Regions from separate parts of the Citrobacter sp. MNAZ 1397 genome, predicted to be linked through region 1. Evidence: predicted binding sites of a transcription regulator. Region 1 holds the regulator's gene; each other region holds the start of a gene.
What was found. Region 1 encodes LexA, which represses DNA repair genes until DNA is damaged. Its sites were predicted from a motif close to TNCTGTATGTACATACAGNA; they were not measured.
Positions count from the first base shown of each region.

Region 2: the regulator LexA is predicted to act here: its motif matches at 6,162-6,181, upstream of uvrB (excinuclease ABC subunit UvrB).
Region 3: the regulator LexA is predicted to act here: its motif matches at 1,635-1,654, upstream of sbmC (DNA gyrase inhibitor SbmC).
Region 4: the regulator LexA is predicted to act here: its motif matches at 5,833-5,852, upstream of L2097_RS10900 (DNA translocase FtsK 4TM domain-containing protein).

Region 1 covers NZ_JAKIVH010000007.1:53,547-61,604, reverse strand. Annotated here, with positions in the region: gene pspG (envelope stress response protein PspG) at 71-313, opposite strand; gene dusA (tRNA dihydrouridine(20/20a) synthase DusA) at 465-1,463, opposite strand; gene L2097_RS23270 (conjugal transfer protein TraF) at 1,588-2,904, opposite strand; gene zur (zinc uptake transcriptional repressor Zur) at 3,177-3,692, shown strand; gene L2097_RS23260 (CsbD family protein) at 3,801-4,010, opposite strand; gene lexA (transcriptional repressor LexA) at 4,270-4,884, opposite strand; gene L2097_RS23250 (diacylglycerol kinase) at 4,993-5,361, opposite strand; gene plsB (glycerol-3-phosphate 1-O-acyltransferase PlsB) at 5,492-7,912, shown strand; gene ubiA (4-hydroxybenzoate octaprenyltransferase) at 8,028-8,058, opposite strand, start outside.
Region 2 covers NZ_JAKIVH010000001.1:2,483,973-2,492,030, reverse strand. Annotated here, with positions in the region: gene bioA (adenosylmethionine--8-amino-7-oxononanoate transaminase) at 1-1,115, opposite strand, end outside; gene bioB (biotin synthase BioB) at 1,184-2,224, shown strand; gene bioF (8-amino-7-oxononanoate synthase) at 2,221-3,375, shown strand; gene bioC (malonyl-ACP O-methyltransferase BioC) at 3,362-4,114, shown strand; gene bioD (dethiobiotin synthase) at 4,107-4,829, shown strand; gene L2097_RS11620 (ABC transporter ATP-binding protein) at 4,771-5,493, opposite strand; gene uvrB (excinuclease ABC subunit UvrB) at 6,258-8,058, shown strand, end outside.
Region 3 covers NZ_JAKIVH010000001.1:628,252-636,309, forward strand. Annotated here, with positions in the region: gene sbcB (exodeoxyribonuclease I) at 1-181, opposite strand, end outside; gene dacD (serine-type D-Ala-D-Ala carboxypeptidase DacD) at 391-1,554, shown strand; gene sbmC (DNA gyrase inhibitor SbmC) at 1,669-2,142, shown strand; gene L2097_RS02670 (FUSC family protein) at 2,287-3,345, shown strand; gene L2097_RS02675 (DUF496 family protein) at 3,508-3,843, shown strand; gene L2097_RS02680 (GHMP family kinase ATP-binding protein) at 3,869-4,735, opposite strand; gene cobA (uroporphyrinogen-III C-methyltransferase) at 4,775-5,518, opposite strand; gene L2097_RS02690 (acetate/propionate family kinase) at 5,515-6,723, opposite strand; gene L2097_RS02695 (EutP/PduV family microcompartment system protein) at 6,708-7,160, opposite strand; gene pduU (propanediol utilization microcompartment protein PduU) at 7,165-7,515, opposite strand; gene pduT (propanediol utilization microcompartment protein PduT) at 7,515-8,058, opposite strand, start outside.
Region 4 covers NZ_JAKIVH010000001.1:2,319,445-2,327,502, forward strand. Annotated here, with positions in the region: gene rarA (replication-associated recombination protein RarA) at 25-1,368, opposite strand; gene lolA (outer membrane lipoprotein periplasmic chaperone LolA) at 1,378-1,989, opposite strand; gene L2097_RS10900 (DNA translocase FtsK 4TM domain-containing protein) at 2,109-5,780, opposite strand; gene lrp (leucine-responsive transcriptional regulator Lrp) at 5,891-6,385, opposite strand; gene trxB (thioredoxin-disulfide reductase) at 6,939-7,904, shown strand; gene cydD (heme ABC transporter permease/ATP-binding protein CydD) at 8,020-8,058, shown strand, end outside.

The sequences.
Region 1 (8,058 bases):
AGTAAATCCTATTCGCTTCTTAGCAAAGCGCCCGGAAAAGTGTCGAGGTTGTGATCAAGTGCTCAATACTTTAGTAACGCCAACGGTTATTGCGCTGATATTGAGGAATTTTAGGGGTTTTGATCGCCCGCATAATCCACACCACCGCCACTGCCAGTAACAACCAGGGCAATAGCTTGATCATCAAAGCAAAAAGGCCACCTAAAAACATCACTGCGGTTGCCACCAGCAGTGCTGCAATAATGCCCAGCAATGAAACGCCGGTGGCGAGTAGCACAATAAAAAAGCCGATAACAAACAGTAATTCAAGCATGGCGCGCTCCAGATAATAGATAATGACATCGGGACTATGACTTACAAGATGCATTACAAGAAGCATGCCAGTTTTAGTGCATTGATTTATAAAAGAAAAGGCTCCGCATCATGATGCGAAGCCTGGTGAATTTGACCATTTTTTAGCGAAATTATTCGCGATTTGCCACAAGGCTCAGCGCGTGTTCCAGCACCGCGACATCGGCCCCGGCTTTATGGGCATTCTCGCTCAGGTAGCGACGCCACTGGCGGGCTCCAGGTATCCCCTGAAACAGTCCCAACATATGGCGGGTGATATGCCCCAGGTACGTTCCCTGCTGCAATTCACGCTCAATGTAGGGATACATTGCCCGTACTACCGCTACCGGGTCCGCATCCACCACATCCGCGCCGAAAATTTCCCGATCAACGCGCGCCAGAATGCCCGGATTCTGATAGGCCTCACGCCCAACCATCACCCCATCCATGTGCGCGAGATGGGTTTTGGCCGCTTCCAGCGAGGTAATGCCGCCGTTGATCGACATCGTCAAATGCGGGAAATCGCGTTTAAGCTGGTAGACACGCGGATAATCCAGCGGGGGAATTTCACGGTTCTCTTTCGGGCTTAAACCAGAAAGCCAGGCTTTACGCGCGTGGATGATAAACATCTCACATTCGCCTTTGCCGGAAACCGTGCTGATAAAATCACAAAGAAATTCGTAGCTGTCCTGATCGTCAATGCCGATACGGGTTTTTACCGTCACCGGAATAGACACCACATCGCGCATCGCTTTCACACAATCGGCCACCAGTTGTGCATTGCCCATCAGGCAGGCGCCAAACATGCCGTTCTGCACACGATCGGATGGACACCCCACATTCAGGTTGATCTCATCATAACCGCGCTGCTCCGCCAGCTTCGCACAATGTGCAAGCTGTGCAGGATCACTACCACCGAGTTGCAATGCGACCGGATGCTCTTCCTCGCTGTATGCCAGATAGTCGCCTTTGCCATGAATAATGGCCCCAGTGGTGACCATCTCGGTATAGAGCAGCGTATGGCGTGAAAGCAGGCGCAGGAAATAGCGGCAATGGCGATCCGTCCAGTCGAGCATCGGCGCGATGGAGAAACGGTGAGCGGGATAGGCAGCAGACTGATTTTCTGGCGACATGGCGAATAAATGAGCTTTAGGTAAAAAAGGGGCGCTACTATAGCACAGAGAACCGCCGCCGGGCAGCGAGGACATTTGCCTGACCACAAAGAAAAACCGGAGGCGCAAGGCCTCCGGTTGTGCATCAGAATGTCATGCTCAACTGCGCACCGGCCCCCCAGGTTTTGTTCTCACCGACTAAACCCATTAGATCAACGTGCACACGGTTAAATGGCGCAAAACCGACACCGCCTGTGAAGACATTGCTTTCATCACCTTTCACATCAGCACGGTAGCCAGCACGCACCGCCAGCCAACTCAGAGGACGAACTTCCGCACCGACACCAACGAACTGCGAATTTTTCTCGCTCTTAAAGCCTTTGGTTTCCGTCAGATCACCGTCAGCGCTCAGTGTCAGCAGATCGTTATGCCACGCCGCTCCAGCGGTAACCAATGGACTGATCTGGTAGGTATCTTTGTAGTTTTTAACTTCGCCGGTTCTGCCATTGGTGATAAAAACATCTTTGGTGTCGATATTACGCGAGACCAGGTTTTGTCCACTCAGACCGAGGGTGACGTTATCTGTTAAATCCGCCGCCAGGCCAACATCAATGTTAAAGCCCGTGTCATCCTTGCGGTACTTACTGTTGTTCCATTCATTTTTGTCGTAATCATAAATCGACGTGGTGTAGTTATAGATCCACGACTTTTGCAGTTTTGGCGTAACGCCGACGGAAAGAGGAACGCCGCCCACGTCGAATTGATGCGCCATTGCGATACCAAAGTCCGTAATGATAGCCGCACGACCTGATGCCGTGGAGTTAAGATTTTTTGTGATCTCGTCCGAGCCATTAGGTGAGAGAACAGCGCCGAGGGCAACTCCCGTGGCGACGGTATCACTGTTCTGGATGCTACGAAGGTAGGTGATATCGTTTTGATCAATATTCGAACTCACACGGGCATGCGCATAGCCTTTAGTCACAAAGGCAACAGATAATACATCGTTAGGAATAGTGACAGCGATACCGGCCCCGGCATTCGCACTCGCGGTTTTGCCATCAAGATAATCAAGCGAATCCGCAAGATCTTTTGCCGCCATCTGGAACTGATCGACAGTCCCAACAGGGTTAAGCAGCACTTCGCGCAGGGTGAGATTATTAACTATGTCTTTGTAATAATCGATTTTATCACTGATATCATTAATTTCATCGCGCAGGTTGTCCTCATCGGTTATCTGTGCGCCAACGGTCGGTAAGATGACCGTAACATTGTCTTCCGGTTTCGCCTTTGCCAGCAACGCCGGGTTAATGAATGCACCACTGCCGTAATTTGCGGAGGCAACACCTGTCCCCCCCATTGCATCATTACGTGCCTCTGCCCAGGTATTTGCCGCTCCGGCTTGATTTGCCACGAAAAAGGAGACAGCGATAGCGACCACCGAAAGTTTAAGATTGTTTTTCACAGTTATGCGTCTCGTAATCAAATGAGTTTATGACCCTGCTAGTTGTGACATGGACAGGGTGGCTCTATTGCTGCGAATAACATCCAAAAAACATCCTATTTCTACGGAATGTAATAAAACGTTACAGAAGATGTTGTTATATGAAGTGACCATCAATATTTATAGAAGACACATGGGGATTGCGAAAGGTGAAGGCGCGGTCGCGATCTCGGCGTTTAGTACAGAACATGATAAAGTGGGGGCTTATGTCGCCATTTCATGAGAGAACGCCTATGGATAAGTCCACTTCGCAAGAGATGCTCGCGCAGGCCGAAAAACTGTGTGTGCAACGCAATGTGCGCCTGACTCCCCAGCGCCTCGAAGTGTTACGCCTGATGAGTCTGCAACAGGGGGCCATCAGCGCCTACGACCTGCTCGATCTCCTGCGTGAGGCAGAGCCTCAGGCCAAACCCCCTACTGTGTATCGCGCGCTGGATTTTCTGTTAGAACAAGGCTTTGTGCATAAAGTGGAGTCCACAAATAGCTATGTGCTTTGCCATCTTTTCGATCAACCGACGCACACCTCCGCGATGTTTATCTGCGATCGTTGCGGCGTGGTAAAAGAAGAGCAGGCGGAAGGCGTGGAAGATATTATGCACGCACTGGCGGCAAAACGCGGTTTTGCGCTGCGCCATAACGTCATTGAAGCACATGGATTATGCGCTGATTGCGCCGAGGTTGAAGCGTGCCGACATCCCGGCGAATGCCATCATGACCACACGATTCAGTTGAAAAAAAAATCGCGCTAGTCGCGATTTTTCTCTTTTAAACGGACAAATAAATTGAGGGTGGTACATCCGTGTACCGTTCGGGCAGGGTAGCCATTGGGGGTCTACACATTGAGGGGGATGTGAAGGCTACCAGCGGTAATCATTCCGCGTTTCCCAGTCCACGACTTCTTTTTCTGCCTGATCTTTGGCGTAGCCGTAACGTTCCTGAATTTTACCGACCAGTTGGTCACGTTTACCTTCGATGATGGTCATATCATCGTCAGTCAATTTACCCCACTGTTCCTTCGCTTTACCTTTGAACTGTTTCCAGTTGCCGCTGACTTCGTCTTTATTCATCATAATTTCCTCATCGTTGGTCATGAACAGCGTTATTCCTTTCGTTACGCTCTAAATATCCTGAACGTGATTATTATTGTAGTTAAGGATAGCGACCATGAATCTTTATTCGGAATTTTTAACCATCAGAAGGAAAATTGCCGGACAGATATGCAGACCAAACCTAAGCGAGATCAGGAGGATAAGGGAGAAGTTAAAGCTTTGTCAGGAAAGGAAAGCAACCGTGACAGCAGATCAGCCGCCACGGCTCAGAAAGGTATTACAGCCATTCACCATTGCGGATAACGCCAACCGCAAGGCCTTCAATGGTGAAGTTGTGCTCACGCAGGTTAACCACAATTGGGGAAAACTCACTGTTTTCAGGCAGTAACTGCACCGTATTACCCTGTTTTTTCAGGCGCTTGACCGTAACTTCATCGTCAATACGCGCAACAACAACCTGCCCGTTACGAACATCCTGAGTTTTATGGACAGCCAGCAGGTCGCCATCCATGATGCCGATATCTTTCATCGACATACCGCTTACGCGGAGCAGGAAGTCAGCGTTAGGTTTGAAGAGAGAAGGATCGACCTGATAGTGTCCCTCGATATGCTGTTGCGCCAGCAAAGGTTCGCCAGCAGCGACACGCCCGATAAGCGGCAGCCCGATATCCTCTTCTTCTTCAAGCAACAGACGAATACCACGAGACGCACCCGATACAATCTCAATAACGCCCTTACGCGCAAGCGCTTTCAGGTGTTCCTCTGCCGCGTTTGGGGAACGGAACCCCAACTGTTGCGCGATCTCCGCACGCGTCGGCGGCATACCTGTCTGGTTGATTCGATCGCGAATAAGATCGAACACCTCTTGCTGCCTGGCCGTTAAAGCTTTCATTCCGCCCCCTGGGTGTATATACAGTTATGCTGTGAGTATATACAGTTAAAGGTGATTTTGAAACCAAAATTAAGCAAAAAACGCGGACTTAACGCATTTCTGGAAGCCTTATCGAAAATAGCCCCACAGCAGAGAAACCCAGGTAAACAGTGCCAGAAGAATGGCCATTAATACTGCCGCAGACCCCATGTCCTTCGCACGTCCTGAGAGTTCATGAAATTCAGATCCAATACGGTCAACCACCGCTTCAATCGCACTATTGAGGATTTCCACTATCATCACCAGCACAACAGAACCAATCAACAGAACACGCGTAATCGCGTCAACATCCACAAACGACGCAATGATGATGGCAATAATGACCGCAACACCTTCCTGACGAAAAGCAGCTTCGTTAATCCACGCTGCGCGCACCCCTTTCCATGAATAGCCTGCCGCTTTAATGATGCGGGTAATTCCAGTGGTATTGTTGGCCATGAAAAACAACCTTTTTATGTAATGAACGTCAATGTCTATGTAAGCTTATAGAGGTAGAAAAGAAATTCTGCGGACTTTCTGATATTCTTGCCGCGCAATGGCATTATTAACCAGAGGCTTTACATCGTTTATGTCCGGCTGGCCACGAATTTACTACAAATTACTAAATTTACCATTAAGCGTCCTGGTAAAAAGCAAGTCTATCCCGGCGGAACCCGCCCAGGAATTAGGACTCGATACGTCACGCCCTATTATGTACGTTTTGCCTTATAATTCGAAGGCAGACTTGCTTACCTTGCGCGCTCAGTGTCTGGCACACGATTTGCCCGACCCCCTCGAACCGCTTGAAATCGACGGAGCGGAGCTGCCGCGTTATATCTTTATTCACGGCGGGCCGCGCGTCTTTACCTGGTACACGCCTAAAGAAGAGTCGATCAAGCTGTTCCATGACTATCTCGATCTGCACCGCAGCCATCCCGATCTGGATGTTCAGATGGTGCCTGTATCGATGATGTTCGGCCGTTCTCCAGGTCGCGAAAAGGGTGAAGTCAACCCGCCGCTGCGTATGCTAAACGGTATTCAGAAATTTTTCGCGATCTCATGGCTTGGCCGCGACAGCTTTGTGCGTTTCTCGCCGCCGGTTTCGCTGCGTCGTATGGCAACCGAGCACGGGACAGACAAAACCATTGCGCAAAAACTGGCACGCGTAGCGCGTATGCACTTCGCCCGCCAGCGCCTGGCCGCAGTGGGGCCGCGTTTGCCGGCCCGTCAGGACCTGTTTAATAAGCTGCTCTCCTCCAAAGCCATCGCCCGCGCCGTCGAAGACGAAGCGCGCAGCAAGAAAATCTCCCATGATAAAGCCCAACAAAACGCAATTGCGCTGATGGAAGAGATTGCGGCGAACTTCTCGTATGAGATGATCCGTCTGTCAGACCGTATCCTCGGCTTTACCTGGAACCGTCTGTATCAGGGCATTAATGTACATAACGCGGAACGTGTTCGTCAGCTCGCCCATGATGGTCATGAAATTGTCTATGTGCCCTGCCATCGCAGCCATATGGACTATTTGTTGCTCTCCTACGTGCTCTATCATCAGGGGCTGGTACCGCCGCATATCGCTGCCGGCATCAACCTGAACTTCTGGCCGGCGGGTCCCATTTTCCGTCGTCTGGGCGCGTTCTTTATTCGCCGTACTTTTAAAGGGAACAAGCTCTATTCGACGGTTTTCCGCGAGTATTTGGGTGAATTGTTTAACCGCGGCTATTCAGTGGAATACTTTGTGGAGGGTGGGCGTTCTCGTACCGGCCGTCTGTTGGATCCAAAGACCGGCACGCTCTCAATGACGATTCAGGCCATGCTTCGTGGGGGCACGCGTCCGATCACGCTGGTGCCCATCTACATTGGCTATGAGCACGTCATGGAAGTGGGCACCTACGCCAAAGAGCTGCGCGGCGCGACGAAAGAGAAAGAAGGTTTTGCCCAGATGGTACGCGGTTTAAGCAAGCTGCGTAATCTCGGTCAGGGCTACGTCAACTTTGGCGAGCCCATTCCGCTGATGAACTATCTGAATCATCGCGTGCCGGAATGGCGCGAATCCATCGATCCCATCGAGGCTGTCCGTCCTGCCTGGCTGACGCCGACGGTGAATGCTATTGCTGCTGATCTGATGGTGCGTATTAATAATGCCGGTGCGGCAAACGCCATGAACCTCTGTTGTACTGCGCTTCTGGCCTCACGTCAGCGTTCACTGACCCGTGAACAGCTCACCGAGCAACTGGACTGTTACCTCAACCTGATGCGCAATGTGCCCTATGCTGCCGACACAACGGTGCCCACCGTCAGTGCGGACGCGCTTATTGAGCACGCCCTGCAGATGAACAAGTTTGAGGTTGAGAAAGACACGATTGGCGACATCATCATTCTGCCGCGCGAGCAGGCGGTGCTGATGACGTACTATCGCAACAACATTGCGCATATGCTGATGTTGCCATCGCTGATGGCGGCCATTATTACCCAGCATCGTCATATCTCTCAGGACGAAATGCTGCGCCATGTTGAACTGCTCTACCCGATGCTGAAAGCCGAGCTGTTCTTGCGCTGGGAAAAAGAGGAACTGGCCGGCGTACTGGAGAGCCTCGCACAGGAATTACTGCGCCAGGGGCTGATCACCATGAAAGATGGCCAGCTCTATATCAATCCGGTACATTCCCGTACTCTGCAACTGCTGGCGGCTGGCGCGCGCGAAACGCTGCAACGTTATGCCATCACGTTCTGGTTGCTGAGCGCAAATCCGGCGATGAACCGCAGTACGCTGGAGAAAGAGAGCCGTACGCTGGCGCAACGTCTGTCAGTGCTGCACGGCATCAATGCGCCGGAATTCTTCGACAAGGCGGTTTTCAGTACTCTGGTGCTGACGCTGCGTGATGAAGGGTATATCAGCGATACCGGCGATGCCGAGCCCGAGCAGACGCTGGCGGTGTATCAACTGTTAGCAGAGCTGATTACTTCTGATGTGCGTTTGACTATCGAGAGCGCAACGCAGGCGGAGTGAGTAAAGCGCCGCATCCGGGAGTAACTTCCCTGATGCGCTTCGCTTATCGGGGCTACTCTGGGCTATACGCTTACAGTAGCCCCGATAAGGCAACGCCACATCCGGCAAAATCGCATTACGCCAGGTAGCTTGTCGCCAGGCCGATA
Region 2 (8,058 bases), on a different contig from region 1:
CCGATTGCGCCCAATATGCGAACGTCAGCGACGTTGCCACTCTTGCTTGTAACAGAAAGCTCTTCGCGTAACTGGCGTTCAATCGCAGCCACCTGGGATTGCCATTCGCCGCTTTCCAGCAGCGCCAGACTGGCAGTTGCGACCGCACAGGCCAACGGATTGCCCATAAACGTCGGACCATGCATAAAGCAGCCCGCTTCGCCGTTGCTGATCGTTTCGGCCACATGTCGCGTCGTGAGCGTGGCGGAAAGCGTCATCGTGCCGCCGGTTAATGCCTTGCCAAGACAGAGAATATCCGGGGCGATACCGGCGTGTTCGCAGGCAAACAGCTTGCCGGTGCGACCAAAGCCGGTAGCGATCTCATCGGCAATCAGCAATATCCCTTCCCGGTCACACATTTTACGGATCCGCTTAAGCCACTCAGGGTGGTACATGCGCATTCCCCCAGCGCCCTGGACGATGGGCTCAATGATCACCGCGGCGATCTCATGGCGATGTGCGGCCATCAGGCGGGCAAAACCCACCATATCGCGCTCGTCCCAAACGCCGTCGAAACGGCTTTGCGGCGCCGGAGCGAAGAGGTTTTGCGGCAGGTAGCCCTGCCACAGGCTATGCATGGAATTATCCGGATCGCATACGGACATCGCACCAAAGGTGTCGCCGTGATAGCCGTTACGGAAAGTGAGAAACCGCTGCCTGGGTTCGCCTTTCGCCTGCCAGTATTGCAGGGCCATTTTCATCGCCACTTCCACGGCCACCGAGCCAGAGTCAGCGAGGAAAACACACTCCAGATTCTCCGGGGTCATCGCCACCAGTTTACGGCACAGGGTTATGGCGGGTGGGTGAGTGATGCCGCCAAACATCACATGCGACATGACGTCAATTTGTGCTTTCATCGCCGCGTTTAGCGTTGGGTGATTGTAGCCGTGAATGGCAGCCCACCAGGAAGACATCCCATCCACCAGTCGCTCGCCGCTGGCAAGCGTCAGTTCGCATCCTTGTGCGGATTGCACCGGATAAACCGGCAGAGGAGAGGTCATGGAAGTGTACGGGTGCCAGATATGGCGCTGGTCAAAGGCAAGATCGTCCGTTGTCATAATCGACTTGTAAACCAAATTAAAAAGATTTAGGTTTACAAGTATAACCCGAATCGAGATTCAACAACACCCTTTGGAGAAGCCCAATGGCTCACCAGACACGCTGGACAATGTCGCAAGTCGCCGCCCTGTTTGAAAAACCTCTGCTGGAACTGCTGTTTGAAGCGCAGCAGGTTCATCGCCAGCATTTTGATCCCCGCCAGGTGCAGGTCAGTACGCTACTGTCGATCAAGACCGGGGCCTGCCCGGAAGACTGCAAATACTGTCCGCAAAGCGCCCGCTACAAAACCGGGCTCGATGCGGAAAGATTGATGGAAGTGGAGCAGGTACTGGAGTCTGCCCGTAAGGCGAAAAACGCCGGTTCAACGCGCTTTTGTATGGGCGCTGCCTGGAAGAACCCGAACGATCGCGATATGCCCTATCTGGAACAGATGGTTGAAGGGGTCAAGGCGATGGGACTGGAAGCCTGTATGACGCTCGGTACGCTCACGGACAATCAGGCGCAGCGTCTGGCGCAAGCCGGGCTGGATTACTACAACCACAACCTGGATACCTCGCCGGAGTTTTACGGCAATATCATCACTACCCGTACCTATCAGGAGCGCCTGGATACGCTCGATAAAGTGCGTGATGCGGGAATCAAGGTCTGTTCTGGCGGGATTGTAGGGCTGGGCGAAACGGTGACCGATCGCGCCGGGTTACTGCTGCAACTGGCTAACTTACCCACACCACCAGAAAGCGTGCCCATCAACATGCTGGTGAAAGTCAAAGGCACGCCGTTGGCGGAGAATGAGGATGTCGATGCCTTTGATTTTATTCGTACTATTGCTGTTGCGCGTATCATGATGCCCACCTCGCACGTGCGTCTGTCCGCAGGGCGCGAGCAGATGAACGAACAGACTCAGGCCATGTGCTTTATGGCCGGCGCAAACTCTATCTTCTACGGCTGCAAACTGTTGACCACGCCGAACCCGGAAGAGGACAAAGACCTGCAACTGTTCCGCAAGCTGGGGTTGAATCCGCAGCAGACCGAAGTGCTTAACGGCGACAAGGCGCAGCAGGAGCAACTGGAACAGCAGCTCATGAATGCGGACACCGCGCAGTATTACAATGCGGCTGTGGTATGAGCTGGCAACAGCGTATTGATGAGGCGTTAGCCACCCGCAGGCAGGTCGATGCCTTGCGTACACGCCAGTGCATGGATCAGGGCGCCGGGCGCTGGCTGATTCGTGACGGGCAACGTTATCGCAACTTCTCCAGTAACGATTATCTGGGCTTAAGCCAGCATCCGGCGCTGATTCTCGCCTGGCAACAAGCGGCGGAAAAATACGGGGTTGGCAGCGGCGGCTCTGGCCACGTGAGCGGTTACACCCTTGCACACCAGCAGCTCGAAGCCGGGCTTGCCGACTGGCTGGGGTATCCGCGCGCGTTACTGTTTATCTCGGGATTTGCCGCTAATCAGGCGGTGATTGCCGCGCTCGGTAATAAAGACGATCGCATCGTTGCCGACAGGCTAAGCCACGCCTCGTTGCTGGAGGCGGCAAACTTAAGCCCGGCGGCGTTGCGCCGCTTTGCCCATAACGATGCCACGCATCTCGCGACGCTACTGGCAAAACCCATCGGCGGCGAACAACTGGTCGTCACCGAAGGGGTGTTCAGTATGGACGGCGACAGCGCACCGCTGGCGGATATCGCCCGGGTGACCCGACAGGCAAACGGCTGGCTGATGGTCGACGATGCGCATGGCATCGGGGTATGCGGCGACGAGGGGCGCGGTAGCTGTGATGTCCACCAGATCACGCCAGATATCCTGATTGTCACCTTCGGCAAAGGGATCGGTGTGAGTGGCGCGGCGGTACTGTGCAGCGCGTCGCTGGCCGATTATCTGACACAGTTCGCCCGCCATCTGATTTACAGCACCAGTATGCCGCCCGCACAGGCCGCAGCCATCAGTGCTTCGCTTGCGGTTATTCGTTCCGAAGAGGGTGCGCAACGGCGGCATAAACTGAACGCGCTGATTGCACAATTTCGCGCGGGTGCGAAGGCGCAAAACCTGGCGGTGACCGCGTCTGACAGCGCCATTCAGCCGCTGATCGTCGGCGAAAACAGCCGCACGCTGGAGCTGGCCACGCAGTTACGGGCGCACGGCTGTTGGGTGACCGCGATTCGCCCGCCAACCGTCCCGCCAGGCACGGCCCGGTTGCGCTTAACGCTCACTGCCGCCCACGAGCCGGAAGATATTGAGCAGTTACTGGAGATATTGCATGACGCGCGTTGATAAACAAGCCATCGCCGATACTTTCGGTCGCGCCGCTCGCAGCTACGACCAGCACAACGGATTACAGCAGCAGAGCGCAGAATTACTGCTTTCCCGTCTCCATTCAGCCCCTGTTGCTCAGGTACTGGATGCCGGATGCGGCCCAGGATTGCTGAGCCGCTACTGGCGAGAGCAGGGGGCGCGGGTAACGGCACTGGATATCTCCCTGCCCATGCTGGAGGAGGCCCGGCGCAGGCAGGCGGCCGAACGGTACGTGCAGGCGGATATCGAAGCCATGCCTTTTACTGACGCTGAATTTTGTCTTGCCTGGAGTAACCTGGCGGTGCAGTGGTGTGATGATGTGCGCCGGGCGCTGGCGGAGTTATACCGCGTGGTGCGCCCCGGCGGACACATTGCCTTTACCACCCTGGTGAGCGGTTCGCTGCCTGAACTGAATCAGGCGTGGCGGGCGATTGATGACCAGCCGCATGCCAATCGCTTTCTGCCCGCGGCGCAAATCCACGACGCTTTATCAGGCTGGCGCTATCAGGCGGGCATTGAGCCGGTCACTCTCTCTTTTGCCGGCGCGCTTGAGGCCATGCGATCGCTAAAAGGGACGGGAGCTACTCATCTGCATGCCGGGCGCAGGCACGGGCTGACGCGCGGAGGGCTGCAACGCTTACAGCTGGCCTGGCCGCAACAGCAGGGGACATTCCCGCTGACCTATCAACTTTTCTGGGGAGTCATCACACGTGACTGAACGCTATTTTGTCACCGGCACGGATACCGAGGTCGGGAAAACCGTGGCGAGCTGCGCGCTCTTGCAGGCGGCAAATCTTCTGGGACGGCGAAGCGCGGGTTACAAACCGGTGGCTTCGGGCAGCGAAATGACCGCGCAGGGGCTGCGCAACAGTGACGCGCTGGCTTTGCAGCGTAACAGCAGCGTCATGCTCGATTATGCTCAGATAAACCCATGGACCTTTGCGGAGCCGACATCACCACACATTGTCAGCGCGGAGTCCGACATGCCCATTACGCTCGAAGGACTGTCTGACGGACTGCGGACGCTGGAAACGCAGGCCGACTGGATACTAACAGAAGGGGCCGGGGGGTGGTTTACGCCGCTTTCAGAGACATGGACTTTTGCCGACTGGGTGGTGGCAGAACAATTGCCGGTGATTCTGGTGGTGGGCGTTAAGCTTGGGTGTATTAACCATGCGATGTTGACCGCACAGGCGATAGAGCAGGCGGGGTTGCGCTTTGCCGGCTGGATTGCCAATGATGTTCAGCCGCCGGGCAAACGTCATGCCGAGTATCTTGCGACGCTACGGCGCGTGTTGAAAGCACCTTTGATCGGGGAAATCCCCTGGCTTGCCCACGCGCCGTTCGCTACACAAAACGGTCATTATCTCGATCTCAACGTGCTGAATCAGGCGACATCCAGTGCGACAGAAGCTGGTCATCCAGTTGTCTGACATCCCCTTCGGCAACGTTGCGACCACGATGTAACAGACAGAAACGGTCGGCAACCCGGCGGATAAACGACAGATGCTGTTCGGCCAGCAGGATAGTCATACCGAAATCCTGGTTGAGCCGGACAAGTAAATTGCCGAGTTTATGGATAAACGCCTGTCCAAGCCCGCGTGTGGGTTCGTCCAGAATCAGCAGCCGCGGGCGATTGACGAGGGCGCGTGCCATCGCCAACTGATGCTGATTATCCTCAGACAGCCCTGCTCCTTTCACCTGACGTAGCCCGTACAGTTCGGGAAACAGGTCATAGACCTCACGATTGACGGTACTGCGGGGCTCTCCACAGGCAAGCATAGCGATATGCAGATTCTCCTCGACGGTCATTTGTGAAAATATTCGTCTGTCCTGGGGAACATAGCCTATCCCCATTGCACTGCGATGTTCCGCCTGCAAGTTCAGTAAATCCCTGGGGGGACCTCCTGCCTCTTGCCAGACCATGCTACCGCTCTCCACGGGCAAATAACCGGTAATACAATTTATTAACGTTGTTTTGCCCATCCCTGGGAGGCCGATAACAGAGGTGCATACGCCGGGGGAAAGATCGAGATCGACATTCCATAGCGTATGTTGATTGCCGTAATACTGATTGACTGCACGTAAGCTCAACACGGTTCGCTCCTTATCTCTGATCGGATGACAGAGAAGTTGTTATTCAGTTCAGTGCAAAAGGCTTGCCAGAACATGAAAACAGGCTTTTTTTCGGAACCCACTGATGAATGAGAGAGTTAAAGCGGGTATTGCGCCTCGCAGGCGAAAATATATGCTCTTTGACAGTGCCGGGGCTGGCAGGAAATGGTGCATTCGATCGGCAAAATGTGAGCACGATCGCATGATAATTCGCCGTTTCGTTAGCAGATATTCTGCAAAAATAAGCGAGAAAAAATTTTTACTGGCCTCAAAGAGGCTCAGGGGACGTTTCAGGCGACAGGCGAAGCATATGGGCTGGAAGCAGTTATCCACTATTCCTGTGGATAACCTTGTGCATTAGAGTTAGAAAAAGTGCGAGAAGCGAGTAAACACGCGGCTTGCGCCTGAATTGCTGCGAAAGGCGTCTTTTGAAATATTTCTTTATTTTTTAATTAGTTAAATAAAAGCAATCCTTGTAAGAAATCTGTCACCCACTGCCATAAAACTTTCATTACCAGGCTTGACAAGTGTTAAAAAAGGAAATGTTCTGGGGATAACCCGCTTTTGCTGGTGTTTTGTACCGTCAGGCGTGATTTTCCAGGTGTGCTGCTCGTGCTCTGCCTGTGAGTAGAAGATATTCCTGATTGCGCCACTGTTTTTACATCCAGTATTATTTATTGGCAAATCTCGCTGTGGTGAGTAAAATTACTTTCCTGCCCGCTCATTCCTTCATCAGGTAGCCGTCCATGAGTAAACCATTCAAACTGAATTCCGCTTTTCGTCCCTCTGGCGATCAGCCAGAAGCTATTCGTCGCCTGGAAGAGGGGCTCGAAGACGGTCTGGCTCATCAGACTTTGCTGGGCGTGACCGGTTCAGGGAAAACGTTCACCGTGGCGAATGTCATTGCCGATTTACAGCGCCCGACGATGGTGCTGGCACCGAACAAAACCCTTGCGGCGCAGCTCTATGGCGAAATGAAAGAGTTCTTCCCCGATAACGCCGTGGAATATTTCGTCTCCTATTATGACTACTATCAGCCGGAAGCCTATGTGCCGAGTTCGGACACATTTATCGAAAAAGACGCCTCGGTGAACGAGCACATCGAGCAGATGCGTTTGTCGGCTACCAAAGCGCTGCTTGAACGTCGTGATGTGATCGTGGTGGCATCGGTCTCCGCAATTTACGGTCTGGGCGATCCGGATCTGTATCTGAAGATGATGTTGCACCTGACCAAAGGAATGATCATCGATCAGCGCTCCATACTGCGTCGTCTGGCTGAGTTGCAGTACACCCGCAATGACCAGGCGTTTCAGCGCGGCACCTTTCGTGTGCGCGGCGAGGTGATCGATATCTTCCCGGCGGAATCGGACGATATTGCCCTGCGCGTTGAGCTGTTTGATGAGGAAGTGGAGCGGCTGTCGCTGTTTGACCCGCTGACCGGGCACGTCGAGTCCACCATCCAGCGCTTTACCGTTTACCCCAAAACCCACTACGTCACCCCACGTGAGCGCATCGTTCAGGCGATGGAAGAGATCAAGGTCGAACTGGTCGAGCGTCGCAAGGTGCTGCTGGAGAACAATAAACTGCTGGAAGAACAGCGGTTGACCCAGCGTACGCAGTTTGATCTGGAGATGATGAATGAGTTGGGGTATTGCTCCGGTATCGAAAACTACTCGCGTTACCTTTCCGGGCGCGGGCCGGGCGAGCCGCCGCCCACGCTATTTGATTACCTTCCGGCGGATGGCCTGCTGGTGATTGATGAATCCCACGTCACCATTCCGCAAATTGGCGGTATGTTCCGCGGCGACCGTGCGCGTAAAGAGACGCTGGTGGAGTACGGCTTCCGTCTGCCGTCCGCGCTCGATAACCGTCCACTGAAATTCGAAGAATTCGAGGCGCTGGCACCGCAAACCATTTATGTGTCGGCGACGCCGGGCAACTATGAGCTGGAAAAATCCGGCGGCGAGGTCATTGACCAGGTTGTACGTCCGACCGGGTTGCTCGATCCGATTATCGAAGTGCGACCGGTAGCCACCCAGGTGGACGACCTGCTCTCCGAAATCCGCAAACGCGCCGCCATCAACGAGCGTGTGCTGGTCACCACACTGACCAAACGCATGGCGGAAGATTTGACTGAATACCTGGAAGAACACGGTGAGCGAGTGCGTTACCTGCACTCCGATATCGATACGGTTGAACGTATGGAGATTATCCGTGATTTACGTCTTGGCGAGTTCGATGTGCTGGTGGGCATCAACCTGTTGCGTGAAGGTCTGGATATGCCGGAAGTGTCGTTGGTGGCGATTCTGGATGCGGATAAAGAAGGGTTCCTGCGTTCTGAGCGTTCGCTGATTCAGACCATTGGTCGTGCGGCGCGTAACGTTAACGGGAAGGCGATTCTCTATGGCGACAAAATTACCCCGTCCATGGCGAAGGCGATGGGAGAAACCGAGCGTCGTCGCGAGAAACAGCAGCAGTACAACGAAGAACACGGCATCACCCCGCAGGGTTTGAACAAAAAAGTGGTGGATATTCTGAGCCTCGGCG
Region 3 (8,058 bases), on a different contig from region 1:
CTGGCTGAGGCAAATAGTCATCCGCCGGTTTGCAGTAAAAGACTTCTGGCTCGCCAATGATGTTGAAATCGGCGTCAGTACGAATCGCGGCAAACTGTGCTGGGCGATCCAGCGAAGGGCTGGTACCGAACGTTTCGTAGTCATGGAAAAGATATGTGGGCGTTGCCGTTGAATCAGACACCTGAGCTCATCCTGTTGATCAATAACCTGCCTATGGTAAACCATTGCGTCGCATCTTCCGAAGGAAAACCCGCGGCAGAGCGCCATAACCGAAGAGATTCATGACGTAAAAAAATGACTTTCGTCACATTTGTTTGCAATTTGTCCCAGTATCGACATATTAAGTTGCGTAAAAAGAACGGCTAATTTGACGTAAATGAGGATATTTCTTTGAAATGCCGTTTGTTTTTTGCCTTCTCTCTTTTGTCCGCGACGATCCATTGCGCGTTGGCAGATGATATGCCGATTTCTCCCCAGCCGCCGCAAATTCAGGCAGGCTCATGGGTCTTAATGGATTACACCACCGGGCAGATCCTCACTGCAGGCAATGAACATCAGCAGCGTAATCCGGCCAGCCTGACCAAGCTGATGACTGGCTATGTTGTGGATCGTGCTATCGATAGCCACCGTATCAGCGCCAGCGATGTGGTGACGGTCGGCAAAGATGCCTGGGCGCGGGGTAATCCTGTCTTTGACGGTTCTTCATTAATGTTTCTGAAAGCCGGGGATCGCGTAACGGTGCGTGACCTGAGCCGCGGGCTGATTGTCGATTCGGGCAACGATGCCTGTGTAGCGCTGGCCGATTATGTGGCGGGAAGCCAGCCGCAGTTTGTCAGCATGATGAACGATTATGTGCAAAAGCTAAATTTGCGTGATACCCATTTTGAAACCGTACATGGCCTGGACGCGCCCGGCCAGCATAGTTCGGCCTATGATCTGGCGGTGCTTTCCCGTGCCATTATCAGCGGCGAGCCGGATTTTTATCATATGTACAGTGAGAAAAGCCTGACCTGGAACGGTATCACCCAGCAGAACCGTAATGGGTTGCTGTGGGATTCATCGTTGAATGTCGATGGTCTGAAAACCGGGCATACCTCGGGTGCCGGTTTTAACCTGATAGCATCAAGCGTTGATGGGCAGCGCCGCCTGATTGCCGTAGTGATGGGGGCAGAAAGCCCGAAAGGACGTGAAGATCAGGCGCGTAAGCTGCTGCACTGGGGCCAGCAAAACTTCGATACCGTGCAGATTTTGCAAAAGGGCAAAAAAGTCGGCAGTGAGCGTATTTGGTACGGTGACAAAGAGCAGATGACGGTCGGTACCGATCAGGACTTCTGGCTGGCGCTACCGAAAGCGGAACTGCCCAATATTAAGGCACGTTACGTCATGGACAATAAAAGCCTGGAAGCGCCGCTTGCCGCACATCAGCGTGTAGGTGAAATCCAGCTTTATGACCGTGACAAAGTGGTCGCGCACTTGCCACTGGTGACGCTGGACAGTGTCGGTAAAGGCGGCTGGTTCTCGCGTTTGAGCGACTATCTGCATCACAAGGCCTGATGTTGATGCGGACTGGCCGTGACGCGAGTCCGCTCACATAATTCATCTTTCAAAGGTTCCGGGTTTCCATGATTCTACTATACTGTACAAATGAACAGTAATGAGGAGGGTAACATGGCATACACCGTAAAGCAGGTTGATAAACGCACTATCGCCGGGTTTCATCTGGTCGGCCCCTGGGATGTCACCGTTAAAAAAGGCTTCGAGCAATTAGCAATGTGGGTTCATGGTAAACAGGTCCAGACACAGGAATGGATCACGGTTTACTATGACAATCCTGATGAAGTGCCTCCTGAAAAGCTGCGTGCTGATGTGGTTGTTTCGGTTCCGACTGATTTCGTCATTCCCGAAAACAGTGAAGGGGTGATGCGTACGGAGATACCGGCGGGCCTGAACGCAGTGGCGCGTGCTCGCGTATATAACGAAGAGTTCGAACAGGCGTGGAATGCTTTTTTTGATGAATTGATGGCTGACGAGCAGTACCAGATTGCTTTACGTCCCTGCTTTGAGGTCTATCTGAATTCAGCACAGGAGGATGGCTACTGGGAAATCGATATGTATATTCCCGTAGAACCGAAAGTTCTCTGATCGCACAATCTTTTGATGAGGTTCGCTGGTAAGTGGCTTGTTTAGATTTTAACCAGTGAACCTTTTTTTGTTCTAAACAGTGACCTTTGCCGCAGAAAGATCGCTACAATTGCGCCTTCGTTGTTTTTTGACTGGAGAGCGGGTGTGCGTCCCGACAAATCACTCAGTCCTTTTGAGATCCGCCTTTACCGACATTATCGCGTGGTGCACGGCGTACGTATTGCGCTGGCATTCATTCTGACCTTTTTGTTGGTTCGTCTGCTCAATGTCCCCGAGGGCACCTGGCCACTCATCACTCTGGTGGTGATCATGGGGCCGATTTCGTTCTGGGGAAATGTGGTTCCCCGGGCCTTTGAGCGTATTGGCGGCACAATCTGCGGCTCCGCGCTGGGCCTTGTTGCTCTTAAGCTTGAGCTGATCTCTCTTCCGCTGATGGTCATCTGGTGTGCGGGGGCCATGTTCCTCTGTGGCTGGCTGGCGCTGGGTAAAAAACCCTATCAGGCATTACTTATCGGTATCACGCTGTCAGTTGTGGTTGGCGCGCCGGCCGGGGATATGAATACGGCGTTGTGGCGAAGCGGCGATGTCATTCTGGGCTCTTTGCTGGCAATGCTGTTCACCGGTATCTGGCCGCAGCGAGCCTTCCTGCACTGGCGCATTCAAATGGCGAACTACGTTACGGCCTTTAACCGGGTCTATCAGGCTGGTTTTTCGCGTAACCTTGTTGAACGTCCGCGTCTGGACAAGCATCTGCAAAAAATTCTCAATGACGTGGTGAAGATGCGTGGCCTGATTACTCCTGCCAGTAAAGAGACGCATATTCAGAAAGCCATTTTTGAAGCTATCCAGACCGTAAGTCGCAATATGGTGTGTGTGCTGGAGCTACAAATGAATGCGCACTGGGCTTCCCGTTCGAGCCACTTCGTTATGCTCAATGCCAGTACATTGCGTGAAACGCAGCAAATGACGCAGCAGACGCTGCTAACCATCGCCCACGCGCTCTATGAAGGAAATCCGCAGCCGATTCTGGCCAATACTGAAAAGCTGACAGAGATTGTCGCCGAATTACGTGACCTGCTACGCGAACATCAGGGCGATGCCCTGGCAGAGAATTCGATTCACGGCTATGTATGGCTGAGCATGGAACTGGCGCGGCAACTGGAGCTGATGTCCCATTTAATGTGTCGGGCGCTGCGCAAATAAGCCTCACACAATTCGGAAAAGCAGTCCGGCTGTTTCGATTCAGCCCGATTTGGGGTTATGATAGAGAAAAGGATAAAATCATTGTCATCAGCAACGGCTAAAAGTAAGGTCTTAGGCGGTTGCTTTAACGAATCCGAATCTCACATTAGCAGGGGTATCAAAATGGAAACAAGTAAGCCTTCATTCCAGGACGTTCTGGAGTTTGTTCGTCTGTTCCGTCGTAAGAATAAACTGCAGCGCGAAATCCAGGATGTTGAGAAAAAGATCCGTGATAACCAGAAACGTGTACTGCTGCTGGACAACCTGAGCGACTATATCAAGCCGGGTATGAGCGTTGAAGCTATCCAGGGCATCATCGCCAGCATGAAAAGCGATTACGAAGACCGCGTGGATGATTACATCATCAAAAACGCCGAGATCTCTAAAGAACGCCGTGAGATCTCCAAGAAACTGAAAACAATGGGTGAACAGAAACCCGTTGAGCCGAAAGCAGAGTAATCCTCTGACGGTGAGAGGTTCTCTCTCACCGTTCTCTTACCCCGCCTTCCACCATGCGCAACAGATGTTGTTGCGGCCAGTGCTCTCGCAATGCAGGCTTACTGAGTAACGCGCGCACTTTTGCCAGATCATGACGTTCTCTGTCCAGAAATAGTCCCACAACGCTACCGCTATGGGCGACATTCAGCCCGTACAAATCGCACTGCTCAACAATGCCCATCAGCGAAGTAAAACCGGGTTTTGGCAACAGCGTCTGGCTTGCCATGGCGCTTTGCGTCGCCGCTTCGCCCAGTAGTGCAGGATCGTTTGTCAGGCAGGCGCGCTCTACTTTGCGCCAGGCGCTATCGAGAGTGTCAGCACTGGTCATCAGCGCAGCACGACGCGGCAGGCGATGATAATCTTCTGTACGAAGCGTTAGCGGGCTTTCCAGTAATAAAACGTCGAGCGCGGGAACATGTTCGCAGGAGATGCGCGTTTGTGCAGTGTTGTGATCAAATAAGGTCAACGCACGAAAAACGGTACTGTCGGTGGGTTCCAGCGCCACGCAAAGCCGGGAGAGGGTCACGTCATCAAGCGTAAACCCAAGATGACGAGATGCGGCAACTGCCGTGGCTGCAATATCCGCAGTACTGCTCGCCATCCCTTTGGCAACGGGAATGGTCGAGCGGCAGTCAATGCGGATTTCATTGCTTAATGACGCTGGTAGCTGCCAGTGTGCCAGCACCTGTTTTACCATCGCCCGTACCAGGGGGCGTTCAGCAGGCAAAGGCGTACCGGTTGTAATTTCAACCTCGCTGTACCAGTCGACCGGGCAGGAAACCAGCTTTTCACTGCCCAGGATCCATCCCTGAATGATTTCGCCGCAGGATGCGGGACACTGTGCCAGCGCCAAGTTCAACCTCTCATTGTGGTTCGTAACGTCGGGATAGTGTCACGCCGATCCGCTGAACGCCAGAATTTCACGTAATGACACCACACTGCCAATCACAATGAGCGCGGGGGCGTGAAATCCGGCGTCCTCGCTCTCTTGAGCGAGCGCAGAGAGCGGGGCACAGAGAACTTTCTGTTCCGGTGTGCTGGCACGCATCACCACAGCCGCAGGCGTATCGGCTGGTTTACCTGCACATATCAAAGCGGCACAGATTGTCTGTATCTGCGACATCCCCATCAGGATCACCAGCGTCCCCGGCAGAACCGCCAGTTTTCCCCAGTCCTGCGGTTCTTTACCATCCTGTAAATGCCCGGTCACGACATGAAAACTGGAGGCAAAGTCCCGGTGCGTTACCGGGATGCCCGCTGCTGCAAGCCCGCCAATGGCAGAGGTGATGCCTGGCACGACTTCGCATTCGATACCACACTCCCGTAACGCTTGCGCCTCTTCGCTCCCGCGACCAAAAACAAACGGGTCACCGCCTTTTAAGCGCACAACTCTGAGCCCTCTGCGTGCACAATCGATGAGGATCTGATTGATTTGCGGTTGCGGGATAGGGTGGCGGTTCGCCTCTTTGCCCACATCGTGCAATTCACAACCTGCCGGGGCTTCCTGTAACAGGATAGGGTTAACCAGCCTGTCGAAAACAACGGCCTGAGCTTCACGCAGGCAGTTTAATCCTTTTACGGTCATCAGACCCGGGTCGCCCGGGCCTGCGCCCACCAGCCAGACTTTACCTGTCATGCTTCTGCCTCCGCATATTCCGGTAACCCGATGCGCATTACATCACGGGCAATCATCAGTTCTTCATTGGTATTGATCACGGCAACTTTCACTACCGAATGGTCAGTCTGGATAAACGTGGCGTTGCGGCCGTTTTTCTCGGCATCAACGTCCAGCCCCAGGAAATGCAGGTTGTGGCAGATGGCCTCTCTGGCTCGAGCGGAATTTTCGCCAATGCCGCCGGTAAACAGCAGGACATCCAGACCACCGAGCTGCATTACATAGCTGCCGATAGTGGCGCGGATACGTTCAGCAAACAGGGTGAGCGCTAGTGTTGCGCGCGCATTGCCTGCAATAGATGCTTGCTCGACATCGCGAAAATCGTTCGATACCCCAGAAATTCCGAGCAGACCTGATTCGTTATTGAGCAGGGCGTTAAGTTGTTGCGGCGACCTGTCTTCTTTTAATGCTACCCAGGGCAAAATCGAGGGGTCGATATCCCCGCTTCGGGTACCCATCATTACCCCTGACTGTGGTGTGAATCCCATAGAGGTATTAACAGAGCGACCACCTTTGATCGCGCACAGACTACTGCCATTGCCTAAATGGCAGGAGATAACCCGCAATGCGCTTAAGGGGACGCCCAGTTTTTCGGCTAATTGCTGGCTGACAAATTTATGGCTGGTGCCATGGAACCCATAGCGGCGAATTCCGAGTTCCGCGTAATAGCGCCACGGCAGAGGGTAGATGAACGCACTTTGTTCCAGCGTCTGATGAAATGCAGTGTCAAACACGGCAACCGCCGGGGCATGTGGCAGCGCTTTGCGAAAAATGCGAATACCTGCCGCGTTAACCGGGTTGTGTAACGGTGCCAGTTCCGCAAGGCGTTCGATTTCTGCCAGTGCGTCATTGGTAATCAACGCGGAGTCTTTGAATGTTTCCCCACCGTGTGCGACGCGATGCCCCACGCCGTCTATTGCCGATAATGAGGGGATAATATGATGGGAAAGCAATTTTTCCAGCAGTAATGCCGCGGCCTCTTTGTGGTCGGCAATGGCGCGCGTTTCCTGCCATTTTTGTTCCCCCTGCCTGAGGGTAAAAATGGCATCGGAACGTCCGATACGTTCGATCAGACCCTGACAGAGAAGCGTGCCAGCAGGCATGAGGAGAAGCTGAAATTTAAGCGATGAACTACCGGCGTTGATCGCCATTATTGTACGGGACATGCGTGCTCCTGGGGTTGAAGAAAAGCGATGACCTCAGCGATACCCTGACCGGTGTGCGCGCTGGTGATAAAAAGGTGTTCTGCGCCGGACTGCCGTAACCATTCGCCAATTTGCGTAATCTGTTGTTCTGCTACGAGGTCGGCTTTGGTGATGATGCCAATGGTCTGGCGGTTCATCGGCAAGGTAAATCCGGGTGAAAAAGGGCACCATTCGGCGTCGGCATTCAATACCAGCGCCACCACATCGGCTTCACAGGCACTGGTGAGCAAGGCGCTGTAGAGGCATCGATTTTCGAGATATTCTCCTGGTGTATCGATGGTTTCTGGCGACCAGACGATCGCCTGCGTTTTTTGATAGCGCATTGCCTCACCGCGCAAGCGCTGTGTCAGCGAGGTCTTACCGCACTGGCTTGGACCAATTAACATCATTCGTTTCATCATGTCAGGTCCTTGTGACCTGACAGGTCGTAAAATGCAGCATTTCACCGAGCGAACGCGTCACCTGGCGTAGTGCATATTCCACCGAAGAGACATCGCCCGTGAGGACCACGGCGCCCGTGAAACGATCGATAAACCCAATCTCTACCGCCCCGGATTTGGTCGCAATATCGCAGGCAATAATCGAGGCTTCGCTGGGGGTAATCGTCAGGATGCCAATGGCAGAAGCCGTCTCGCTTAACCCCAGCTTTTTGTAGAGATCTTTGCCTGGGTTGGCAATTAAATGGGCGAGGGTGACCTGCTTACCGGGCACATATTCCTGAATCATGCGTTCAGTACTGCGTTGTGTCTCCATTACCCCTCCACAATCTGTCGCCACATGGCTTCATGGGGACGTGGGATCACCGAGCGGTACACAAGTAACCCTTTTTCGCCAGCGCTTTCACTGGCAACGGCGACGGCATTTTCCACATCCGAGATATCGCCGGACACGACCATATAGCATTTGCCGCCGATGCCGAATGCCATATGGACGCGTACCAGGGTGACATTCGACGCTTTCACCGCTCGATCAGCCGCGCTCACGCACGCGGCCACGCTCCAGGTTTCAACGATACCCACGGCCTGGCGTTGTTCTACGGTATTAAGCCCGCTAATGGCAGGCAGGACGCTGGCATGGATATTGGGGAGAACCAGGCTGTCGACCAGCATCTCTCCGGCCTGGCTGTCACCGGTGGCAATAGCCTGTTGGACTGCGCCCACATCGCCTCCCACCATGATCAGAAATTTACCGGGGCAGAGCGTTTTGCTGACCAGAAGCGTCACATTGGCGCTTTTCAGCATGGCATCACCCAATTCCATGCCTTTGGCGATGCTGGTTAATTCAAGTATTCCAATA
Region 4 (8,058 bases), on a different contig from region 1:
GACAACATTACCGCAACGCCACTCTCAGCGATAGCGTTTTGTGGGGCTTTTATGATCCTGTTCAGCGAGCCAGGCGAGCTTTTCGCCAATCTTGCCTTCAAGGCCTCTGTTTGTCGGATGATAATAGCGTGTTTGTGCTAACTCTTCGGGGAAATATGACTCGCCAGCCGCATAGGCATTGGGTTCGTCATGGGCGTAGCGGTATTCCTGACCATATCCCATCTCTTTCATCAGTTTGGTCGGCGCATTACGTAAATGGACGGGAACATCATAATCCGGACGCTCACGTGCGTCAGCCATGGCGGCTTTAAAGGCGGTATAGACCGCATTACTTTTCGGGGCGCACGCCAGGTAAACGATCGCCTGCGCAATGGCCCGCTCACCCTCAGCAGGCCCCACACGCGTGAAACAATCCCAGGCCGAAATGGCAACCTGCATCGCACGCGGATCGGCATTGCCAACATCCTCAGATGCAATGGCCAGACAGCGGCGCGCCACATACAGCGGATCACCGCCAGCGGTAATAATACGTGCATACCAGTACAACGCCGCATCCGGCGCGCTACCGCGCACCGACTTATGCAGTGCAGAGATTAAATCGTAGAAACGGTCGCCTTTGTTATCAAAACGCGCGCTACGCTCGCCCGCAATCTCCGTCAGGAGCGATGGCTGCAGGACGCGCTTACCAGAATCATCCAGCTCGGCCATGTCTGCCATCATTTCCAGCGTATTGAGCGCACGGCGCGCGTCGCCGTTGACCAGTTCCGCAATCGCGCGACGGGTTTCATCCGGCAGAGAGATATCCTGACCGCCATAGCCCCGCGCCTTATCTTCCATCGCTTGCGTTAATACTTGCTCAATATCTTCTGTAGTCAGGGATTTCAGCAGATAAACACGCGCACGGGAGAGCAAAGCGGAATTGAGTTCAAATGAGGGGTTTTCGGTGGTAGCGCCAATGAAAGTGATCGTGCCGTCTTCAATATGGGGTAAAAAGGCATCCTGCTGGCTTTTGTTAAAGCGATGGACTTCATCAACAAACAGGATCGTGCGACGCCCCGCATTGCGGTTTTGCCGTGCACGTTCAATAGCTTCGCGGATCTCTTTCACACCTGACGTGACCGCAGAAATGCGTTCAACATCTGCACTGGCATAGCGTGCAATGACCTCTGCCAGCGTCGTTTTTCCCGTTCCGGGCGGCCCCCATAAAATCATCGAATGCAGATGGCCGGCTTCAATCGCCCGAGGTAGGGGTTTACCCGGCGCCAGCAAATGTTGCTGACCTATATATTGCGCCAAATTTTCTGGCCGCATACGCGCGGCCAGTGGTTGAAACGCATTGTCGGAAAAATCGAGCGACAGATTGCTCACGCACGCCTCTTACTTACGTTGATCGTCGACCGTCACGCCTTTGGGTGGAGTAAAGGTAAACTTAGTCGCATCTACCGAGCCATTTTGCTGGGCTTTTAGCTGGTAGCTGCTTTTCTGGTCGTCCTGCTCAATCGCGCTGAACTGATGGATGGTGCCATCGCGGTCAACGTTGATGGTGAACTGTTTGAGGTTGCCATTGCTGCTTTTTGGTGTCAGGACAAAATCATCGCCGTTCTGCTGAATATTGTACTGCTGCCAGTCGCTACTCTGGTTACGCGCAATCAGCATAAAGGGGGTGTTGCTGGTGGCATCTTTCAGCCAGGTTGCCGTGGCCTGCTCAACAAACGGGTTGTAGAACCACAATGTTTTGCCATCGGAAACAAGGACACTTTCATCGGGTTGCGTCATATGCCAGTTGAACAGATTTGGACGCTTGACCCACAAATCGCCCTGACCTTCCTGCACCGCCGCACCGCTTCCATCCGTCACTTTTTGGGTAAAGCTTGCGTGGAAACTGCTCACTTTGTCCAGACGGCTTTTCAGATCGCCGGAAGCATCCGCCCACACGCTGCTCACCATAAAGCTGCCAAGTAACGCACAGGTTATCGCGATTTTTTTCATTGTTTTTCCTCAAAAACGTCGCTCCCGATACGGGAGAACACTTCTGTCACTGTAAAAGCTCATCGCCACAAGTGACAGAAGAAAATACTGAATTTTTACGGCTTTACCGATCTTTGCAATCACTCAAACGGCGGGGGTGCTAACACCTCACGGTTGCCATTATGCCCCTGCTCGCTGACGATGCCCTGCGCTTCCATTTGCTCGATAATGCGGGCCGCGCGGTTATAACCGATACGGAACTGACGCTGCACGCCAGAGATTGAGGCTTTGCGTTTTTCGGTGACGAAATTAACCGCCTGATCGAATAACGGATCCAGCTCTTCTCCACCGTCAAAGCCACCGCCTGCGCCCCCTTCGCTTTCGCTATCAGAGGTAATACCGTCAATATATTGCGGGCGACCGCGTGCTTTCCAGTCCTGCACCACGGCATGCACTTCCTGATCACGCACAAACGCACCATGAACACGTACCGGCATTGTCGAGTTTGGCCCTGAGTAAAGCATGTCCCCCATGCCCAACAGCGATTCAGCCCCGCCCTGGTCAAGGATAGTTCGGGAGTCGATTTTGCTCGACACGGTAAAAGCAATACGGGTCGGGATATTGGCTTTAATCAGACCGGTGATGACGTCAACAGAGGGACGCTGTGTCGCCAGCACCAGGTGAATACCCGCGGCACGCGCTTTCTGCGCCAGGCGAGCGATCAGTTCCTCCACCTTTTTACCCACGGTCATCATCAGGTCAGCAAACTCATCTACCAGCACAACGATATACGGCAGTTTTTCCAGCACCGGATGTTCAATCGCCATGCTGTCACCCGGTTTCCAGTATGGATCGGGGATCGGGCGCCCCATTTTCGCCGCCTCGGCAATTTTTTCGTTATAACCCGCCAGATTACGCACGCCAAGCGCCGACATCAGTTTATAGCGGCGCTCCATCTCATTAACACTCCAGCGCAATGCGTTGGCGGCGTCTTTCATGTCGGTGACCACCTCCGTCAGCAAATGCGGAATCCCTTCGTACACCGAAAGTTCCAGCATTTTCGGGTCGATCATGATGAATTTCACGTCTTCCGGCTGTGCTTTATAAAGCATGCTGAGGATCATAGCGTTAACCCCAACGGATTTACCGGAACCCGTGGTCCCCGCGACTAACAGATGCGGCATCTTGGCCAGATCAGCAATCACCGGCTCACCGCCGATATCGTTGCCCAGCACGACAGTCAAGGGCGACGGGCTTTCGCGGAATTTCACACAGTCCAGCACTTCACGCAGATAGACGGTCTGACGCTTTTTGTTTGGCAACTCCAGACCAACATAAGGTTTACCTGGAATCACTTCGACAACACGAACCGCCGCAGTCGACAGTGAACGCGCAAGGTCACGCGAAAGATTAGAAATTCGCGCGGCCTTAACACCCGGCGCCAGGTTCAGCTCGAAACGTGTAATAACCGGACCCGGAGAGTAATTCACTACGTCTGCTTTGATACGGAAATCGGCCAGCCGCGCTTCTACCAGACGGGCCATCTGCTCCAGCGCAAAGGTGTCAACCGGCTCGACCTCAGCCGGAGGCGGCGTCAGGAGATCCAGGGAAGGCAGCAGCGTTGTCGGTTTGGGCAATGGGCGGCTGTCACCGTTACGCATCAACAGCGGATGAATAAGGCTTTCCTGCGGCGCAGGCGCTTGCGGTCTGGCAGTGGCAGGTTGCGCATGTACAGGTGCGGAAGGCTGTGCAGAATAATTTGCAGCGGGCTGCTGTGTTGGTGGTTCAGCCTCAGGCATCACGCCTGGCGTAAACAAGGGCTCACCTGGGCCATCATCCACCAGCGCTTTAAACGGCGAAAACGCAAAATCATCGGCCGCAAAGGCATGCGCACCTTTGGGCTGCTCACCGGCATAGCGCTGCTGCTGGCTGGCGGCAAACTGACGCGCCAGTTCAGCCTGTTCGGCCTCACTTTCATCAAGGATGGGGGCTGTCGTATCGTGCTGATACTCATCACCATAACGGTTCTGCTGACTGGTCGCGAACTGTTGTGCCAGCTCATGCTGATGCAACATATCCGCATCGTCATCATCCAGCGCACCATGTTGCTGGCGCTCGGCTTCACGCGCGCGCTCTTCCGCCATGCGCTGTGATGGCAGTTTGATGCCATAGGAAGCCAGTTCACGCCGGGTAGGTACGCGGACGCGATTCGGGCGCGGCAATTGTGGGCCAATGCCCTCTTTTACCTGTGGGCGGGCAGCACCACCATCCGCCAGGCTGAATACCGGGGCAGTAGCCATTGCCGCTGCGGCATCTTTTGCTCCCGCTGCAACAGGGGTCGCTGCTGGCATGACCCTGGATTCAACGGGCGTTGTCGGCGCGGCAGGAACAGAGGTCATCGCTGGTGGGGCTGAGCGTGTCGGTTCTTCTACCGGTTCCGGGATCGGCTGATACCAGGCGGCAAGCTGCTCACGCTCACGCGCACGCTGGGCTTCAACCTCTTCAAAATAGTAAAGCGGCGGGCGCGTCTGCTTCACCTCTTCGACCGCCTGAGGCTCAACCGCTGGCGCTGGCACGGGCTCTTCGTAAGCGGGTTCTTCGTATGGACGCTCCTGCCATGCTTGATATGCCTGCGGCTGAGGCGCAACCGGCGGTGCTTCTGGCTGCCACTCATTGTTCTGTGCTGGCGCAGCATAGTGTGAAAGTGGAACCTGTTCTGGCTCGGGCTCATATTGCGCCGCAGAGTCGGCGGGAGCGGGCTGCCATGGTGTGGTTTCTACCGGAGGCTGCACCACCGGAGCGGCTGGCGCAGCATACGCCTGTGCCGCTGTCATGGCTGCCGCGGCGGCCGAAACAGGTTCGGTTGCGCGTTGTCCGCTTAAAAGCGGATCGTAAGCATCGATATCAGGCTCAGTGGCGCGATGGCCTGAAAACAGGACATCATCAACATCTGCTGCGACACCGCGTGCGCTATAGGCAATGTCCTCTTCATCATCATCCATCCTTTTTCCGGAGAATAATGCCGCGTCGGTTTTACGCCCCATTGGATTGGCGAATTTCTCCGCGACGCGCTTACGGCGGGCCAGTGCACCACGCAGAATTCGGGCACGACGCGATTCGCGCGGGGCCGCGGGTTCGTCGTCGTATTCCTCTTCTTCTTCGTATTCTTCTTCATCAACCCAGGTATCGTCACGGCGCGTGCGATTACTGGCAAAAGTGAGAATACCGAGGATTATGCCGCCCAGTTTTTCAGCAATAGTCACCCAGGACCAGCCCGTAAACAGCGTTAGTCCGGCCGCCCAGACGCACAATAAGGCGATGGTGCCCCCACTGCTATGCAGTAGCGGTTGCAACGTCGTGCTCAGCAAACTACCGATGACGCCGCCAGAGGCGAAATACCAGATGTCGTCAGCATTGATGGCCGCAAGGCCGCAAGAGGTCAGGATCAGCGCCAGCGCGCCAATAAGACGTAACGAAACGGCGAAATAATCGATAAAGTCTTCATTGGCACGGTGTCGATAAGCAAACCAGCAACCACCGATAATAATGACCGGCAGGGTGTAAGCCATAACGCCAAAAATGAAGAATAAGGTATCCGCAAGCCACGCACCCGGCGCGCCACCCAGATTATGTATGGGTTCATGCCATGCGGTTTGCGACCAACTGGGATCGGAAGGATTAAAACTAATGAGCGCCGCCATTAACCAGACGGCAAACAGAGAAACGAGGATCAGCAACGCCTCAAGGAGTCGACGCCCGCTGCTTAGCTTGGTTAGTGTGACTTCTTTGTCTTCTGTGTATTCCTGGCTCAAGTAAGGCTCTCCAGCTAAAACGGACAACAGCGCCGGGTAACCCCGGCACTGTTGCTGTATGGATTAACAGGAGTGTAATCAAAAAAAGCCGATTTTGCACCTGTTCCGTATTAGCGCGTCTTGATAACCAGACGATTGCTCTGTTTGACTTCTTCCATCACCACATAAGTACGGGTGTCATTCACGCCCGGCAGTCGCAGCAGGGTTTCCCCCAACAGTTTGCGATAAGCAGACATATCCGGCACGCGTGTTTTCAACAGGTAGTCGAAATCACCGGATACTAAATGACACTCTTGAATTTCTTCAAGTTTTTGTACTGCGGCGTTAAATTGCTCAAACACATCCGGTGCGCCACGATTCAGAGTAATCTCAACAAATACCAGAAGTGATGCATCCAGATAATGCGGGTTCAGCAGCGCTGTGTAGCCCTGAATGAAGCCCTGTCTTTCCAGCCTGCGCACGCGCTCAAGGCACGGCGTAGGAGAAAGTCCCACTCGTTTAGAAAGCTCGACGTTGGAAATACGCCCATCTTTTTGCAATTCGTTCAGAATATTGCGATCAATGCGGTCGAGATCTTTGCCAGGGCGCTTCTTGCTATCTACCATTATTATTGTCTCTCTGTATTCCTTCCCTACTCCTGTCTTGACCCTGCGCACTTCACTGTTCAGGGTCTTTGCCCGTCGCTTTACTCGCGGGTTGAAAATGAAAATACCGCGTGTAATCCCAGGGTCTGCATTAAGAAGTCCGTTGCCTTACGGCAGCTATCGACATCACGAATGGCGTCTGTCCACGCCATGCGTAGATTTCGCTAGCCCGGTAAAAATGGTATTTACATGCATGAATTTGCATCACGCGTGAAACACTGCTTTTTTTCTTCCTTTGATGTTTTCGCAAAAGCGCAGGGGATTGTCAAAGCAAAACATCTTTTTTTAGTACAACATGCCAGATATTCATCATCACCCTTAGGCAATACTCATTTAATCACCTTATAACGGTCCGATTTTCAGTAGAAATTGTTATATTTAGGATCTCACTCAGTGTTAAATGATTAGTGCCATCTATTACACATATCGTTAACAAAACTGCTGTGCCCTTTTTTTACGTCAGTAAATTCCCTACAATCCAGCCCCATGTCTGCCAAACAATAATGAGGATCTCATGGGTACGGCCAAACACAGTAAGCTGCTTATCCTTGGTTCAGGGCCTGCGGGATACACCGCTGCGGTCTACGCTGCGCGTGCAAACCTGGAGCCAGTATTAATTACTGGTATGGAGAAAGGCGGTCAGCTCACCACGACCACTGAGGTGGAAAACTGGCCGGGCGACCCGCACGATCTGACCGGGCCGCTCCTGATGGAGCGGATGCATGAACATGCCGCAAAATTTGATACCGAAATTCTGTTCGATCATATCAATAAGGTTGATCTGCAAAATCGTCCGTTCCGCCTTATCGGTGATAGCGGCGAATATACCTGTGACGCGTTGATTATCGCCACCGGCGCCTCCGCGCGTTATTTAGGTCTGCCGTCTGAGGAAGCATTTAAAGGCCGCGGCGTTTCTGCCTGTGCCACGTGTGATGGCTTCTTCTATCGCAATCAGAAAGTCGCGGTCATCGGTGGAGGTAACACCGCCGTTGAAGAAGCACTGTACCTGGCAAACATCGCCTCTGAGGTACATCTGATCCACCGCCGCGATTCTTTCCGCGCGGAAAAAATCCTGATTAAACGCCTGATGGACAAAGTGGCCAGCGGCAACATCGTGCTGCATACCAACCGCACCCTGGAAGAGGTGACGGGCGATCAGATGGGCGTGAGCGGTCTGCGTATTCGCGATACTGAAAATGCGGATAACATTGAATCACTCGATGTCGCCGGTCTGTTTGTCGCTATTGGTCACAGCCCGAACACTGCCATTTTTGATGGTCAGCTGGAACTGGAAAATGGTTACATCAAAGTGCAGTCCGGTATTCATGGCAACGCCACCCAGACCAGTATTCCAGGCGTTTTCGCTGCAGGTGACGTGATGGATCATATTTACCGTCAGGCGATCACCTCAGCCGGTACCGGCTGTATGGCGGCACTGGATGCTGAACGCTACCTCGATGGGTTAGCGCAAAGTAAATAATCGTTACAACTCAGTAACAAAGGTAAATAAGGCGACTATAAGTCGCCTTTATTTTTGCGTCGATGTAACATTGCGAAGCTCAAAAATTTCGATAACTTTACCTGCAAAGCGCGCAATGAATAAAACCCGTCAACAAGAGTTAACCCGCTGGCTA